Regions from separate parts of the Kitasatospora sp. NPDC058243 genome, predicted to be linked through region 3. Evidence: riboswitches for the same ligand, from Rfam matches in the RefSeq annotation. Region 3 holds a riboswitch; each other region holds the start of a gene.
What was found. Region 3 has a riboswitch for cyclic di-AMP ahead of ACFVX9_RS34055 (transglycosylase family protein). Riboswitches for the same ligand answer to the same signal wherever they lie in the genome.
Positions count from the first base shown of each region.

Region 1 (4,192 bases), on a different contig from region 3:
CGGTCGTCTCGCCCTGGAGGCGCTGCTGCGTCTCCAGGGCGGCGTTGTACTTCTCGGACGCCTGCTCGGCCTCGCCGTAGAGCTGTTCCACCTGCGCCTTGACGTCCTTGCGGGTGGGCGTGTCCGGCGCGGCGGGGGCGGCCTGGGCGCTGCCGCCCGCCGTCACGCCCAGGGCGGTGGTGGCGGCCGCGGTCAGCACCAGCGCACGGGCGAGCAGTTGGGGACGACGGTGCACGGGCATGGCGGCAGCGGCTCCGATCCGGCGGTGGGGCCCCGCCGCCGCACCAACGCGGGCGGCCCTGGAAGCGGAGTCCGGTGGCAGACGTTAGCGAGTCCGGGCAACCGAGTCCAAACCCCTGCCAACCCGAATATTTGACCCGTAATCGGACATCAGTCCGAGGCGCCGGAAAAGCCGCAGGCCCGGCCTTCCGTGGTGGAAGGCCGGGCCTGGGAGGGCCTGCGCGGGGATCAGACCCGCACGATGGAGGTCAGCGGCATGTTGCCGACCGCCTCGTAGCGGACCGACGCACCGGGCTTGGGCGCGTGCAGCACCTGGCCGTTGCCGGCGTAGATGCCGACGTGGTGGGCGTCCCCGTAGAAGATCAGCAGGTCGCCGGGCTGGGCCTGGGAGAGGTCGGTGCCGATCCGGGTACCGGCGTGGGCCTGCTCCTGTGAGGTGCGCGGCAGCGCCACGTCGACCTGGTTGAACGCCCAGACCATCAGGCCCGAGCAGTCGAAGGAGCCGGGGCCGGAGGCGCCGTAGACGTACGGGCTGCCGATCTTGGAGGCGGCGATGGACAGCGCCGCGGCGCCGCGCGAGCTGCCGGCGCTCGGCTTGGTGACCGGCGCGGCGGGGGCCTGCGACGCGCTCAGGTCGGTGCGGCTGTTGTCGCGGGAGGAGCGGTCGGCGGCCTGCTGGGCCGCCGCCTGCTGCTGGGCGGCCTTCGCGGCGGCGTCGGCCTTCGCCTTGGCCTCGGCGGCGGCCTTCTCCTCGGCCGCGCGGATCGCCTGGCGCTCCTGCTCGGACAGGGTGTTGAAGAGGTCCTGCGCGGCCTTGAGCTTGCCCTGGACCTCGTCCTTGGCGCTCTTCAGCTGCTGGGTGGTGGTCTCCATCTCGGCGAGCTTGCCCTGGGCCTCGGAGCGCACCTGGTCGAGCTTGCGCTGCTCGTCCTGGAGCTGCTTGAGCTGGCCCTTCTGGGTGCCGCCGGCCTGGTTCAGCGTGTCGGCCTGGCTCAGGAAGGTGTCCGGGCTGGCGGAGAACATCAGCTGGACGGTCTGCGATATGCCGCCGTTGCGGTACTGCTCGCCGGCGATCTCGGCCAGGCCGCCCTGAAGGTCGGTCACCTGCCCCTGCTGCCGCGCCACCTGGTCCTGGAGGTCGGTGACCTGCTTCTGCAGCTGCTGCTGCTTCTCCTGGGCGGCGTTGAGCTTCTCGGTCGCGACCTCGGCCTGCTCGTTGAGCTGGTCGACCTGCTCCTTGACCTGGTCCTTGGTCGGCTGCGGGTCGGCGTGGGCGCCGGACTGCGCGGACAGCGCGACGGCCGCGGCGGCGAAGCCGGTCATGATCGAGACCCGGGTGCGACTAGCGGGCTTGGGACGACGATGGGACGCCACGAAGGCGGACTCCTTCTTCCTACGCCGTCTACCGGGTGAGCTGACGGGTTCGGGCCGGAAGCGTGCCCTACGACGCCTCACGGCCGTTCCACCGGCCGACCTGGCGCCGATTCACCCCGGAGGAACGTGGTTCCCCGGCTCCGTTCGACAGCACCCCCGACTGCTGGGCTCCCCGTCGGGCAGGCACTGGGCCCGCCCCGCTGCGTCACGAACTCGACGGAAACCACCGCCGTCACCCTGGCTGGGCGATCGGGAGTGCGGTGGTTCGGGGCACGACCCTAGTAACTGAACCGTGATCCGTTCAAATCCTTGTCAGAAAAAAGACGGAAGAAGACCAAAGTTCTTTTGTGAATATGACACATAGTGATCACCGCCGTACGCAAAGCTGATCAGTCTTCACCGGGGACTCGCGCGGCGGACAAAACCCGAACGCCACCCCCGGCCGGAGGGTGGCGTGGATCACAGGCCCGGACGGGGCCCTTCGGGCGTGTCGGACCGTCAGACCCGGCGGATCGTGTTGATCGGCATCGCGTCGACCTTCATCACCTTCACCACGTCGCCGGTGTGCGGCGCGTGCACCACCATGCCGTTGCCGATGTACATCCCGACGTGGTGCCGGTCGGGGCCGTAGATGACCAGGTCGCCCGGCTGGGCCTGGTCCAGCGTGACCTTGGTGCCGACGTTGCCCTGCTCCTGCGAGGTACGCGGCAGCGAGACGCCGGCCTGGCCGTACGCCCAGACCATCAGGCCCGAGCAGTCGAAGGTGGTCGAGCCGGTGGCGCCCCACACGTACGGCGAGCCCTGCTTGCTCATCGCCTTGGCGACGGCCACGCCCGCGTAGCCGCCGGCCTGCGGGAGGCTGCCGAGGTCGGCGCGGTCGCTGCCGCGCGAGGCGCGGTCGTCCTGCTGCTGCTGGGCCCGCAGCGCGGCGCGGTCGGAGGCGCTGAGCGAGTTCAGCAGGTCCTGCGCGGCCTTGAGCTTCTGGTTGACGTCCGTCTTGGCCTGGTTCAGGTCCTTGGTGGTGGAGTCGAGCGAGGCCAGGACGGCGGCGGCCTCGGACTTCTCCTGGTCCAGCCGGCGCTGCTGGTCCAGCAGCGCCTTGAGCGCCTCGGACTCGCTGGCACTGGCCTGCTGGGCGCTGGACGCCTTCTCCAGGTAGCCGGACGGGTCCGAGGAGAGCATCAGCTGGACGGACGGGTCGATGCCGCCGGTGCGGTACTGCTCGCCCGCCACGCCGGCCAGGCCGGTCTGGAGCTGGGTCATCTCGTCCTGGCTGCGGGCCACCTTGTCCTGCAGCTGGTCGGACTGCTTGCGGAGCTGGTCGGCCCGCTCCTTGGCGCCGTTGTACTTCTCCGCCGCCTGCTCCTGGTCCTGCTGGAGCTGGTCGATCTGCGCCTTGACGTCGCTCTTGCTGGGCTGGGGCGCGGCGTGCGCGGCGACCTGCGCGGAGAGGGCGACCGCGGTCGCCGCGGCAGCGGTGAGCACGGAGACCCGGGCGCGGCTCGGCTGCTTGGGACGGCGGTGGGAGGCCAAGGGAATTGCTCCTTCTTCCATCGGCCTCACCCGATCAGGTGAGAATCCGGAAAATAGGTTTGACGCCACACCCTAGGGAAGATCCACGGGTTTTGCCACTCCCCCGAAGGCGTGAACTCCACTTCCCCCGCAGGCTTCACCGGATGTGCACACCGCCGCAAACCGGGCGCTGACCAGGCGTCATTCCGTCGCGGCAGCCGTCAGGGCCGCGCCAGCCGGTTCAGCAGCAGAACGGAGGCCACGGGGCGCGCGCCCGCCTTCCGCACGCCCTCCGCGACCTCCCGGTCGGTGGACACCACCACCACCGGACGCCCCTGCGGCTCGGCCCGCACCAGACGGCGGATCAGCTCGTCCGCGGTCTCGCCGGTCCGGCTGAACCGCACCCGCACCCCCCGCGGTGGCGCCATGATCACCGGAACGTCCAGGTCCTGCCCGTCGAACACGCAGGTGACCTCCGCCTGCGTGCGCTGGGCCAGCATCGCCAGCCCGCCCAGCAGCCGGATCCGCTGCTGCTCCAGCGGCAGCGTCGGATAGCCCGTCTTGGTCACGTTGTAGCCGTCCACCACCAGGTGCACCTGCGGGATCGCCAGCAACTGGTCCAGCAGCGCCGGATCGTCGTCGGCCAGACCGCGCCGGGCCACGTCGTGCGGCGAGGCCGCCCCCGGCACCACCGCCTCCACCAGGTCCCCCGGCCGGATCTGGGAGACCGGCAGCGCCAGCTCCCGCTGGAGCCCCTGCGCCGACTGCAGCACCGTGTCCAGCAGCAGCCGCAGCCGCATGTCCTCGACGCTGCGGCCCTCGCGGGCCGACCGGCGGCCCTGCTCGGCCGCCGTCTCCAGCTCGCCGACCCGGTGCCGCAGCCGCCGCGCCTCGGACTCCGCGGCGCCGCGCTCGGTGGCCGCCTGCGCCCTCGCGGCCTCCAGCTCGGCGGTCAGCCGCCTGGTCTCGGCCTGCGCCCGGCGGGTGTCGCTCTCCAGCGAGCGCACCTTCTTCCGCAGCGACTCGGCCTCCCGGCGGACGTCCTCGGACTCCGCACGCTGCCGCT
Region 1 covers NZ_JBHVWW010000009.1:86,636-90,827, forward strand. The annotation lists gene ACFVX9_RS09250 (NlpC/P60 family protein) at 1-241, opposite strand, end outside; gene ACFVX9_RS09255 (NlpC/P60 family protein) at 469-1,614, opposite strand; cyclic di-AMP (ydaO/yuaA leader) riboswitch at 1,625-1,774, opposite strand; gene ACFVX9_RS09260 (NlpC/P60 family protein) at 2,113-3,147, opposite strand; gene ACFVX9_RS09265 (NYN domain-containing protein) at 3,348-4,192, opposite strand, start outside.
Region 1: linked by a shared signal. The riboswitch ahead of ACFVX9_RS09255 (NlpC/P60 family protein) and the one ahead of ACFVX9_RS34055 (transglycosylase family protein) in region 3 are both predicted to bind cyclic di-AMP.

Region 2 (4,192 bases), on a different contig from region 3:
CGGAGGCGGACCCGTTCGCGTACGGCGCCGCCGTCCGGCTGCTGACCGACCACCAGCGGGCCGCCAAGCGGCTCAACGCCAAGCGCCAGGAGCGGCTGCACGCCGAGGCCGAGTGGCAGGGGGAGGTCGCGGCCGGGCTGCTGCGCCGCGCCGACCTGGTGACCTGGCCCCGGCTGTACGCGCTGCTGCTGCACGCGTACGGGGCGGACGTCACGGATCCGGAGGCGGTGCGGGAGTGGCTGACCGGCTTCCGGGAGCTGGCGCAGGAGGAGCGGCTGGCCAGGTTCGCCGCACTGGCGCAGACCGGCTGGCTGGACGAGGTGGACGAGCAGGGATGGAGCCCGACCCGGGTGATCTCGGTCGGCATGGCCACCGACGGCGCGCGCCGGCTGCTGGAGCAGGGCCTGATGCGGCGCAGCTACCGCAACCTGACCGAGCTGACCGCGCTGGGGCGGCCGATGCCGGACGAACTGGCCGGGGACTTCGGGGCGTTCGAGGAGGCGGCGGTGGAGGCCGCGCTCGACCTGTACGGGGAGTGGACGGTGCCCGGGCTGCCGCGACTGCTGGTGGAGGAGTTCCCGGACCTCGCGCCGGAGCCGGGGCAGGAGGAGATCGACGCGTACCTGGCGGGGCTGGCGCAGGAGGAGTTCGACGCCCGCCTGGAGGAGCTGGCGGGATCGGCAGTCCCGGCGGACCAGGCAGACCCGACGGACCCGACGGACCCGACGGACCCGGCGGACCCGGCGGACCAGGCTCGGGAGTGACGCGGCGAAGCCCCGGCCGCCGGTGCCTTTCGGTTCCGGCGGCCGGGGCTTCGCGGGTGCGTCAGGGGTTGAGGCCGCGCTGCTGGAACCAGGTCTCCGGGTCGACGGGGGCGCCGCCACCGGGGCGGACCTCCACGTGCAGGTGCGCGCCGGTGACGTTGCCGGTGGCGCCGACCTTGCCGATCTGCTGGCCGGAGCCGACCTTGCCGGAGCCCTTGATGATCGAGGAGAGGTGGCAGTACCAGATCTCGGTGCCGTCGGGCAGGGTCTCGACGATCCGGTAGCCGTACGAGCCGGACCAGCCGGCCGAGGTGATGGTGCCCTGGCCGACCGCGTAGACGGGGGTGCCGGTGTCGGCGGCGAAGTCCAGGCCGGTGTGCAGGTGGGCCCAGTAGCGGGCGCTCTGGCCGTAGTGGGCGGTGAGGTGGTAGTCGCGCACCGGCAGGGTGAGGGCGGCGGCCTTGGCCCGCTCGGCCTCCTCGGCGGCCCGCTTGGCCTCGGCCTCCTTGGCGGCGGCCTTGGCCTCCGCCTCCTTCGCGGCCTGGACGCGGGCGTCCTCCTCGGCGGCGGTGCGCTGGCTGTCGGCCTGCAGCTGGATGCGGGCGGCGAGCGCGAGGCCGGGGTCGGCGGAGAGGGCGACCGGGGTCTCGTCCGGGGTCTCGATGGCGGGGGCGGCGGCCGGGGTGGCGGAGGCGAAGCCGGTGGCGCCCAGGGTGGCGGCGACGGCGGTGACGCCGAGCAGCGGGGAGGTCCCACGGACCTGACGCGGCATCCGGTGCCGGTTGGTCTCGGCCTCCGGGCCCGCGTACTCGGGGCCGTCCGGGCCGGGGTGGTCGAGGAGCCGGGTACCTGCTGCGAGGCCGGCCGGGTGTGCCGGGGTGTGCGTCGACGCCACGGAGGCGCGCTCCTTTCCTTCCTTCGCGCCTACCGGGTTAGCTGACGGGTTCGGAGCAGGAAGGTCTCCTACGGCCGGGCCGGAGCCCCGCCGATTCACCCCAAGGAACGTGGTTCCCCGGCTCCCTGACCTGCCCGGAGGCCGGTCGGCGGGATTAGGCGACGGCGCACGGTGCCGTCTGGGTACGGCGTTGAGGACCGCGCTGCGTTATCAAACGTTAATCCTAGGAGGCCCTGATTCCAAGCCGTTCGCCCGGGACGACCGGAGACGGACGGGGCGCTCTGGGACGCGAAGGGCGTTTTGTCCCCCTTGGGCCCCTTGGGCACGCTTGAACACCATTGACGCCACCTCACGTGATCGGACGTCAACGGACGGCCCTTCATTCAGGCACTCCCCGCCAACCTCCCCCGCTCCACAGGGCGCGAAGGCTTGACGGCTAAGGCTATTAGCCTTAGCTTTATGGCTATCGGCAGCACCGCCGAAGCCCCGCACCGGCAGCCCCCGGAGGCCCACCATGAACGCCACCAGCGCCCCCACCACCCAGTACCTCGACGTCACCGGCGGCCGCCTCGCCTACGACGACACCCGGCAGGGCGACGGCACCCCCGTCGTGCTGCTCCCCGGAATGCTCGACACCCGCGCCGCCTACCGGCACCTCCACCCGCTGCTGGCCGCCGCCGGCCACCGGGTCATCACCATGGACCTGCGCGGCTTCGGCGAATCCTCGATCGTCTGGGACGACTACTCCCCCGCCGCCATCGCCACCGACGTCCTCGCCCTGCTCGACCACCTCGGCATCGACCGCGCCGTCCTGGTCGGCAACTCCTACACCGGCGCGACGGTCGTCAAGGCCGCCGGCGACGCCCCCGAGCGGGTCGCCGGCATCGCCCTGATCGACGCCTTCGTCGAGAACCCCCCGCCCGGCGCCCTCATGCGCGGCGCCCTCCGCGTCATGGGCACCCTGACCGTCCACTCGCCCGCCTTCTGGGGCCTCTACCACCGCAAGCTGGCCTACCCGGGCGCCAAGCCCGCCGACTTCGACACGTACGTGGCCGGACTCGTCGCCGCCATGCGCACCCCCGGCCGCAAGACCGCCACCCGCGGACACGTCGGCGGGGACTCCGCGCCCGTCGGCTGGACCGCGGCCGTCCGCTGCCCCTCGCTCGTCATCATGGGCAGCAAGGACCCCGACTTCCCCAAGCCGGAAGCCGTCGCCGACCGGCAGGCCGCCGCGCTCAACGCGCGGAAGGTCATGATCGACGGATCCGGGCACTACCCGATGGCCGACAACCCGCAGGCCACCGCCGGCGCCCTGCTGCCCTTCCTCGCCGAACTCGCCTGAGCCCCGCCCACCCCGTCCGCCCACGTCAGCCCCACCCGCCCACACGCCCCGCCCCACCCCGCCACGTACGCCTTCCACCGACGGAGAGCCCACACCATGCCCCGAGTAGGACTCACCCCCGAGCAGGTCGTCGACCACGCCCTCACCCTCATCGACGAGCAGGGCACCGACGCCCTCACCCTGGCCGCCGTCGCCGCCCGGGCCGGGGTCGCCACCCCGTCGCTGTACAAGCACGTCAGCGGCGGCCTCACCGAACTGCGGCGGCTCATCGCCGTCCGGGTCACCGAGGAACTCGCCGACCGGCTCGCCGAGGCCGCCGTCGGCCGCAGCGGGGACGACGCCGTCGCCACCGTGCTGCGCGCCTACCACGCGTACGCCACCGAGCACCCGCACCGCTACAACGCCCTCCCCCAGGCCCCGCAGCCGGACGACGACCTCACCCGCGCGGCCGGCCGGCTCGTCGGGGTGATCATCGCCGTCCTGCGGGAGTACGGCCTCGACGGCGCGGAGGCGATCCACGCCGCCCGCACCGTCCGCTCCGTCGCCCACGGCTTCGCCTCCCTCTCCATCGGCGGCGGCTTCCAGCTCGCCGAGGACCTGGCCACCACCCAGAGCCGCCTCATCACCCTCCTCACCACCGGCCTCCGCACCTGGCCCACCCCCTGAGACACCGGCCACCGCACCGGCCACCGCACCGGCCGCGGCACGACCCGCCCGGCCACCGCACCGGCCGCGGCACGACCCGCCCGGCCTCCCACGACGACGGAACGGCCAGCGCCCCGGGTGACACATGCGCGAGAAGTCGGACCCGCCGACTTCCCGTGCGGCGGGCAGGCAGCGGCCTGGGGGTGGTGGGGGTGGACGGGTTAGTGTGGCCGGGCTGACTGGTGGTCATGACAGGGGACCGCCGACCCCTTGGCGGAGGTCCACGTGCCCGCACCGATAGCGAGGGCGCGGCGGTGGTACCTGCGGCTGCTGGACGGGAACGCCCGGGCCGCGCGGTACGCGCTGGGGGTGCTGCTCGGGGTGACGGCGGTGCTGAGCGTCCTGCCGATCGTGCTGCCGTACAGCTGGCCGCCGTCGGCGCTGGTGCTGCCGCTGGTGGTCGGCGGGCTGCTGTTGCGGCGCGGGCAGCTGCTGGTGCTGGTGTGCGCGGCGCTGGCCGGCGGGGTGCTGGGGGCGGTGGTGCGG
Region 2 covers NZ_JBHVWW010000046.1:44,820-49,011, reverse strand. The annotation lists gene ACFVX9_RS26480 (hypothetical protein) at 1-764, shown strand, start outside; gene ACFVX9_RS26475 (M23 family metallopeptidase) at 826-1,659, opposite strand; cyclic di-AMP (ydaO/yuaA leader) riboswitch at 1,672-1,830, opposite strand; gene ACFVX9_RS26470 (alpha/beta fold hydrolase) at 2,174-3,001, shown strand; gene ACFVX9_RS26465 (TetR/AcrR family transcriptional regulator) at 3,098-3,667, shown strand; gene ACFVX9_RS26460 (PP2C family protein-serine/threonine phosphatase) at 3,932-4,192, shown strand, end outside.
Region 2: linked by a shared signal. The riboswitch ahead of ACFVX9_RS26475 (M23 family metallopeptidase) and the one ahead of ACFVX9_RS34055 (transglycosylase family protein) in region 3 are both predicted to bind cyclic di-AMP.

Region 3 (4,192 bases):
GGCAGGTCCTGACCCTCCGCAACAGGGATTACCCCTCAGGTGACCAGGGTCACGCCCGCCACCCGGCCAAGAGCTGTCCAAGAGCTGTCCACGGACCGTCCACGGACCGTCCACGAGGCGTCCACGGAGCGTTGGCGGGCCGTCCGCCGGGTGTCGACGATCCGGCCCCGCCGGTCGGGGTCGCCGGAGGCGGTGCGGCCCCGACCCACCGGATACGGTCGACGCATGCCAGTGCAGCCCGACCCCGCCGCCCCGCAGCTCTTCACCTGGGAGTTCGCCACCGATCCGTACCCCGCCTACGCCTGGTTGCGCGAGCACGCCCCGGTGCACCGCACGACGCTGCCGAGCGGGGTGGAGGCCTGGTTGGTGACCCGCTACGCGGACGCGCGGCAGGCGCTGGCGGACAGCAGGCTGTCGAAGAACCCGGCGCACCACAGCGAGCAGGCGCACCGCACCGGGCGGGTGGGAATTCCGGGGGAGCGCCAGGCGGACTTGATGACGCATCTGCTGAACATCGACCCGCCGGACCACACCCGGCTGCGCCGGCTGGTGTCGAAGGCGTTCACGCCGCGCCGGGTGGCGGAGTTCGAGCCGCGGGTGCAGCAGCTCACGGACCGGCTGATCGACGGCTTCGCGCAGCGCGGTTCGGCGGACCTGATCCACGAGTTCGCGTTCCCGCTCCCCATCTACGCGATCTGCGACCTGCTGGGCGTGCCGGCCGAGGACCAGGACGACTTCCGGGACTGGGCCGGGATGATGCTGCGACACACGAAGCCGGGCCACGGCGGCGGCCAACGCGGCGGCGTGGGGCGGGCGGTGAAGCGGATGCGGGCGTACCTGCTGGAGCTGATCCACCGCAAGCGGGCGGATCCGGGCGAGGACCTGATCTCGGGCCTGATCCGGGCGAGCGACCACGGCGAGCACCTGAACGAGAACGAGGCCGCCGCGATGGCGTTCATCCTCCTGTTCGCGGGGTTCGAGACGACCGTCAACCTGATCGGCAACGGCACGTACGCGCTGCTGCGCAACCCGGAGCAGCGCAGGCTGCTGCAGGAGTCGGTGGTGCGCGGCGAGACGGCGCTGCTGGACACCGGGATCGAGGAACTCCTGCGCTACGACGGGCCGGTGGAGATGGCGACGTGGCGCTTCGCGACGCGGCCGCTGTCGATCGGCGGGGTGGACATCCCGGTGGGCGATCCGGTGCTGGTGGTGCTGGCCGCGGCGGATCGCGATCCGGCCAGGTTCGCGGACGAGAACACCCTGGACCTGGCCCGCACGGACAATCCGCACCTGGGTTTCGGCCACGGGATCCACTACTGCATCGGCGCCCCGCTGGCCCGCCTGGAGGGGCGGAGCGCACTGACCACGCTGCTTTCCCGGCTGCCGGACCTGCGGCTCGCGGAAAACCCGGAGAACCTGCGCTGGCGGGGCGGCCTGATCATGCGTGGCCTGCGGGAACTCCCGGTCGAATTCACTCCGGAGGCCCGCTCTCCGCACACGCCGGTCACGCCGGCCGACGCTCCGACACGCTGACGGCGCGTCTCCGGCGGGTCGTGGAGCCAGGTCTGAACCCGCATTAATCCGGACATACCGCCGCCGTTGGTAGGCGATTGACCACGCGCCGTAATTTGTGTGTGATATCGGTGATATGAGCTTGTTATTGGTCTGATGATCTGTCTACTCTCCCTGGAGTTCGCAGCTGCGGACCTCGTGCGCGGAACGCCGAATCCTGCCCGCCGCGTCACGGGAAACCGACCAGACCCTGGGCAGGGGCGGGGGAACCAGGTTTGTTGCCGTTCCCCAACGGCTTGGGGTGAAGCCGCCCGAGCGGAATCGTTTCCGCTTTCGGCGGCCGGGCCACCTCCCGGTCCGAACCCGACAGCTCACCTCGCAGGCGTGCGGAGAGGGACCTCGTCATGCTGTTCGTTGGAACTGGCCGCCACCGTCGTCGCACCCAGACCGAGAAGGCCATCGCCGTCGCCGGTGTGGCCGGCGTCGGACTCGCGATGCCGCTCCTCACCGCCACCGGCGCCTCCGCCGCCCCGGCCTCCACCTGGGACGCCGTCGCCCAGTGCGAGAGCGGCGGCAACTGGAGCATCAACACCGGCAACGGCTTCTCCGGCGGCCTGCAGTTCACGCCCAGCACCTGGAAGGCGTACGGCGGCACCTCCTACGCCCCGCAGGCCAACCAGGCCAGCAAGGCGCAGCAGATCTCGGTCGCCGAGAAGGTGCTGGCCTCGCAGGGCCCGGGCGCCTGGCCCGTCTGCTCCCAGAAGGCCGGTCTGAGCAAGGGCGGCGCCCCGGCCTCCGTGGACACCTCCACGGACGCCAAGCCCGCCAAGCAGTCCGCCGCCAAGCCGACCCAGCAGGCGCAGACCCCGAAGCCCGCCCAGCAGCCGGTCCAGCAGGCCGCCCCGAAGCCGGCCGCCCAGCAGCCCGTCCAGCAGGCCCCGCAGCAGACGCAGCCGCAGACCCAGGGCTTCTCCGGCAAGGCCGGCTGGGACGCCGACGCGAAGGTGTACTGGTACCAGAACAACGGCGCCTGGTACTGGACCAGCCACCAGAGCGTCTACCAGCAGTACGCGGGCCAGCCCGCCGCCCAGCCGCAGTACGCGCCCCGCGCCGCGCAGCCCGCACAGTCCGCCCCGGCCGCGCAGCCCGCCGCCGCGCAGGGCGGTCACGACTACACCGTCCGGGCCGGCGACACGCTGTCGACGATCGCCGCCGCCCAGGGCGTGTCCGGCGGCTGGCATTCGGTGTACGACGGCAACCGCGGCACCGTCGGCGGCAACCCCAACCTGATCATGCCCGGCCAGGTGCTGCACCTCGGCTGAGCGGCCCGGGCCCTGAGCGGCCCGCGCCCTGCGGGCGAAGGGGGACGGGCGCCGTCCCCCTTCGCCCGCATTCCCCCGTATTCGCCCGCTTCGATCAGGCAAGCAGGTGAACTACTGGTGGGTAGCCGGGCCACACGCTGAGACGGGACCGAGGCCAGCGCGGCCCCGGGGGCCGGGGCGGTTAGGCTCTGGTCGTAACGACTCCGCAATCGTCCCGCCGGCAGCACCCAACGTCAGCCGGACCCTGCTTCCGCAAGGAGATGCCTCGTGCCGTCCATCGATGTCGTCGTAGCCCGTGAGATTCTCGACTCGCGTGGCAACCCCACGGTCGAGGTCGAGGTCGGCCTCGACGACGGCAGCACCGGTCGTGCCGCTGTCCCGTCGGGTGCCTCCACCGGCGCCTTCGAGGCGCTGGAGCTGCGCGACGGTGACAAGAACCGTTACTTCGGCAAGGGCGTGGAGAAGGCCGTCCTGGCCGTCATCGAGCAGATCGGCCCGGAGCTGGTCGGCTACGACGCCACCGAGCAGCGCCTGATCGACCAGGCCATGCTCGACCTGGACGCCACCCCGGACAAGTCCTCGCTCGGCGCCAACGCGATCCTGGGCGTCTCGCTGGCCGTGGCGCACGCCGCCTCCGAGGCCAGCGACCTGCCGCTGTTCCGCTACCTGGGCGGCCCGAACGCGCACGTGCTGCCCGTTCCGATGATGAACATCCTCAACGGCGGTTCGCACGCGGACTCCAACGTCGACATCCAGGAGTTCATGATCGCCCCGATCGGCGCGGAGTCCTTCTCCGAGGCCGTCCGCTGGGGCGTCGAGGTCTACCACACCCTCAAGGGCGTGCTGAAGGAGCGCGGCCTGTCCACCGGCCTCGGCGACGAGGGCGGCTTCGCGCCGAACCTGGACAGCAACCGCGAGGCCCTGGACCTCATCACCGAGGCCATCCAGAAGGCCGGCTACGTGCCCGGCCGCGACATCGCGCTCGCCCTGGACGTCGCCGCGTCCGAGTTCTACGAGGACGGCGCCTACCAGTTCGAGGGCAAGGCCATCTCCGCCGCCGAGCTCATCGAGTACTACGCCGAGCTGGTCGACGCCTACCCGCTGGTCTCCATCGAGGACCCGCTGGACGAGTCGGACTGGGACGGCTGGAAGGCCATGACCGTCAAGCTGGGCGACAAGGTCCAGCTGGTCGGCGACGACCTGTTCGTCACCAACCCGGCCCGCCTGGCCAGGGGCATCGAGACCGGCACCGCCAACGCGCTGCTGGTGAAGGTGAACCAGATCGGCTCGCTGACCGAGACCCTGGACGCCGTCGAGCTGGCCCAGCGCAACGGCTACCGCTGCATGATGTCGCACCG
Region 3 covers NZ_JBHVWW010000076.1:8,771-12,962, forward strand. The annotation lists gene ACFVX9_RS34050 (cytochrome P450) at 226-1,533, shown strand; cyclic di-AMP (ydaO/yuaA leader) riboswitch at 1,744-1,911, shown strand; gene ACFVX9_RS34055 (transglycosylase family protein) at 1,917-2,834, shown strand; gene eno (phosphopyruvate hydratase) at 3,102-4,192, shown strand, end outside.

Region 4 (4,192 bases), on a different contig from region 3:
CGGAGCAGCAGCATGCCCGCTGGGGGCGGGCTTTGACCATGGCCTCGGGCGGTCCTGCCCGGCGGTCTGCCGGCGGCCTTCCTACGGCGCCGGGCGACCGCCGGGGCGGGCGGCGACTGACAGATAACAGATGATGAAATCTGTTATCTGAAATCTGTTATCTGTCAGCCGTCAGTTGTCAGCTGTCACCCGCGGGTCGTGCTCAGACCCGGCCGGCGAAGTCCGGCGCCCAGTTGGCGACGGTCTGCAGGCGCACGCCCGAGCTCGGGTTGGCGGCCTCGACGTACTGGCCGCCGCCGATGTAGATCGCGACGTGGTAGACGCCGGAGTTCTGGCCGTTGTTGGACCAGAACAGCAGGTCGCCCGCCTGCAGGCTGTCCAGCGAGACGCGGGTGCTGGCGGCGGCCTGGTCGGCGGCGACGCGCGGGACGGAGACGCCCGCGGCGCGCAGCGCGGCCTGGGTCAGGCCGGAGCAGTCCCAACCGCCGTTGCCGGTACCGCCGTAGACGTACGCCTGGCCGACCTTCGACTGGGCGAAGGAGACCGCGGCGGCCATGCTGCCGGTGGCGGCCGGGGTCTGAGCGGGGGTCTGCGCCTGGGCGGCCGGCTTGGAAGCCGGCTTGGCGGCCGGGGCCGGGGCCGGGGCCGGGGCCGGGGCCGGGGCCTGCGGCTGGGCGGTCGGCTTGGCGTTCACGGCGGCGCCGTTGGAGGTCTGGCCGGACTTCTGCGAGCGGTCGAACCAGGTGAAGTCCGAGCCGGACTGGTCGGTCTGAGCCGACTGCTGGGCCTGGCCGCCGTCCTTGAACGAGAGGCGCTGGCCCGGGTAGATGGTGTCCGGACCCTCGGTCAGGGTGCCGCGGTTGAGCTCGTACAGCCGCTGCCAGCCGCCCTGGAGGTTGTGCTTGTCGGCGATCGAGGACAGCCAGTCGCCGGAGGTGACGGTGTAGTCGTCGCCCTGGGGCTGGGCGCTGTTCTGGGCCTGGTTCTGGCCCTTCTGCGCCGAGGTGCCGTTGGCGGAGTCGGCGGGGGCCTGTGCCTGGTCCTGGGCCGGTGCGGCCGGCTTGGCGGGCTTCGCGGCCGGGGTGGCCGGGGTGGCCGGGGCCTGGCTCTGTGCGGGCTTCGCGGCCGGGGTGGCCGGGGCCTGGCTCTGTGCGGGCTTGGCGGCCGGGGTGGCCGGGGTGGCCGGCTTCGCGGCGGGCTTGGTGGCGGTCGAGCTGGCAGCCGAGCCGGTGGTCGAGCCGGCCGAGGTGTCGACGGTGGCCGGGGTGCCGCCCTTGGTCAGGCCGGCCTGGACCGAGCACACCGGCCAGGCGCCGGGGCCCTGCGAGGCGAGGACCTTCTCGGCGACGGCGATCTGCTGGTCCTTGGTGGCCTGGTTGGCCTGGGGGGCGTACGCGGTGCCGCCGAAGGCGGCCCAGGTGCTGGAGGTGAACTGCAGGCCGCCGTAGAAGCCGTTGCCGGTGTTGATGCTCCAGTTGCCGGTGCTCTCGCACTGGGCGACCTTGTCCCAGGTGGCGACGGAGGCGGCGGAGGCGGTGCCGGAGGTGAGGCAGGGGATGGTGAGGCCGACGCCCGCGACGCCGATGGCGGCGATCACGCGTCGGGTACGACTGGACAGACGGGTGCCGTTGGTGGGCAGCATGAAGACGCAGTCCTCTCCCACGCCTGCGAGGTGAGCTGTCGGATTCGGGCTGGAGTTGCCCGGCCGCGCTGTGGGCGCGGCTTCACCCCTAGCCCTGGATCGTTCCGGGGAACGGTCCGGGGCGACTTACCTGTGGGTCCCCCGCTCCTGCCGTGGTGCGTTTTCGCGCTGCCAGGACATCCGACGGCAGGACTCGGCGTCGCGGATGAACTGGGTTCGTGTGGCCACGAACGGGGAGCACGTTAAGCAGACTTAAGTTCAAACTGCAAACACCTGTGACGCGCATCACGGTTTGGCGAGAACGGTCGTTCCCCTCGCTCGCCATGATCGAAAATGGCCGATTTCCGGCAATGCCGCGAAGGGCGTGCGCAACTGTCTGTGCTTCAGGAGGCGGGTGGCGGCGGGTCGGGTCCCCCGGGGCCCGCCCGCCGAGAAGGAGGTGCGTCCACACTGTGGCCGTCGGGGGATGGATCGAGCGGCGGCGAACAAATGCGGATAGAACGGACATCACACCTATTCGCCCCTTAACTCCCTTACGGGGCAAGCAGGAAGGGCCCGGAACGTAGCCGTTCCGGGCCCTTCACGCGTGCGGTGACCGCTACTGGCCGACCGACTCCTCGGTGGCGGTGCGAGCGGCGTGGGCGGCGTGACCGCCCCGGCCGGAGTGGTCGGCGTGCGCGCCCTCGGCGGCCTCCGCCGCCTCGGCCTCGGCCTGCGCCAGGGCCTCGGGGGAGGGTGCCGGCAGCGCGGCCAGGTAGGTGGCGGCGATCAGCTGGCCGACCGTCGGGTAGGCGCCCAGCGGCGCCGCGGACGGGCAGCCGGTCTCCTCGGCGGCCGTGGCGAGCAGTTCGGAGTCGGCCTCCGGCCCGATCACCAGCGGTGCCAGCGCCGGGCGCTGGGAGCCGGTCTCCTTGAGGTGGTTGACGGCCGCGGCGACCGAGCCCGGCACGTCGAGCGCGGCGGGCACGACCGGGACGGCCAGCCGGGCCGCCAGCAGGACACCGGTGATGCCGGCCGCGGCAGCGGCCTCCTCGCCGCCGACGGTGGTCAGCACGACGCCGTCCGCGGCGGTCGCGATGGCGAACAGCCGGGCCCGGTCGGCGCGTGCCAGGCCGGCCTCGGACAGGCGCACGTGCACGGCCTCGGCGAGCAGCGGGTGCGGGCCGAGCACGTCGGTGACGGGGGCTCCGTACTCCGCGGCGAGGGCGTGAAGTTCGGTCAGGAATCCGTGCGGGCCGGGTACCAGCGGCACCAGGACCGGCGCGGGCAGGCCGGCCTCGGCGGCCATGGCCAGCAGTTCGGCGACGGTGCGGTCGTCACTGTCGACCCCCTGGGCGGCTTCGCCCGGGAGGTAGCCGACGGCGGTCTGGATGCCGCTCTGCTCGCTGCGGACGATCGACAGCAGCTCCTCGACGACCGAGCGGGACTCGGGCCCGGCGGTCGCGGGCACGGCGAGCACCAGGGCCGGGGAGCCGGCCGGGATCTCGGGGCGCTCGGGGCGGCGGTGGCGCCCCCGCGCACGGGAGCCTGGAGTGCGGACGGGCAGTGGCGCGCCCGGGATGGCTGCGGTGCTCATGCCGGAGATCGTAGGACATCGGCCCGTCAGGCCTGCATTCGGCTGCCGTTCGAGTTTCACGTGGTCATGGCGGGTGTGCCGCGTTCCCGCCGTGTCCGTCCGGGCGGTTTGCCCGCAATCCGGACATATCTCACCCAGCCTTCGAGCGATCACCGCTCGTAGCCCTGACGTGTCCGACGGGGCGTCGAGTTGCCTGTGTGGCGCGTGAGATGTCTCACAGCCAGGAGGTCGCCTGACGGAGCGTCACGGCAGCGCGACTCCGGGCGTCTGAAGATCAACATTCAGCGGGGAACCGCTCACGGCCGGTTATCGAGAATCTGGCGATTCACTCGGCTATGTCCGTTTACGTACCGTCAGGAGAAGGGCCCGTGAAGAGTTCGGAACTGCCGGTGAAAGGCCTCGTGCACCTGCAATGTCCCGTGCTGATGCACGTGCACAGCAGCTATCATCGCGTCAAGTGAGGCGTTGTGCCGGGCCGGTACGGGGCCGGTCCGTTCGTTCGGCGGGTGCCGGGAGCGCCGCGCTGGACGACCACTCCGGAGCTCTTCGGGAGATTTCTATGCACGACTCGCAGGACACGCACGGCTCGTACGACACCTACAACGGGATGGCGGCCGCCGACCTCAAGGGGGTTCTCTGGCAGAAGAGCCTGCACAGCAACTCCCAGGGGAACTGCGTCGAGTTCGCGGCCCTGCCGGGGGGCGATGTGGCGATGCGCAACTCGCGCTTCCCGGAAGGGCCGGCGCTCATCTACACCCGGGCCGAGATCGCCGCCCTGCTGCTGGGGGCCAAGGACGGGGAGTTCGACCACCTGGCGGTCTGACCGGCCGCCGTCCTGCCATCGGGGGGCCGTCGTGGGTGCTGACACCGCGACGGCCTTTGTCTTGTCCGGGGCCGGTCCGGGGCCACGCGACGGGCGTTCTCCCGACGGGCGCTCTCGCGGCCGACCGCGCGCAGGCGCGGCGGGTGGTCCC
Region 4 covers NZ_JBHVWW010000011.1:146,749-150,940, forward strand. The annotation lists gene ACFVX9_RS10990 (transglycosylase family protein) at 203-1,663, opposite strand; cyclic di-AMP (ydaO/yuaA leader) riboswitch at 1,650-1,810, opposite strand; gene ACFVX9_RS10995 (hypothetical protein) at 2,241-3,218, opposite strand; gene ACFVX9_RS11000 (DUF397 domain-containing protein) at 3,778-4,041, shown strand.
Region 4: linked by a shared signal. The riboswitch ahead of ACFVX9_RS10990 (transglycosylase family protein) and the one ahead of ACFVX9_RS34055 (transglycosylase family protein) in region 3 are both predicted to bind cyclic di-AMP.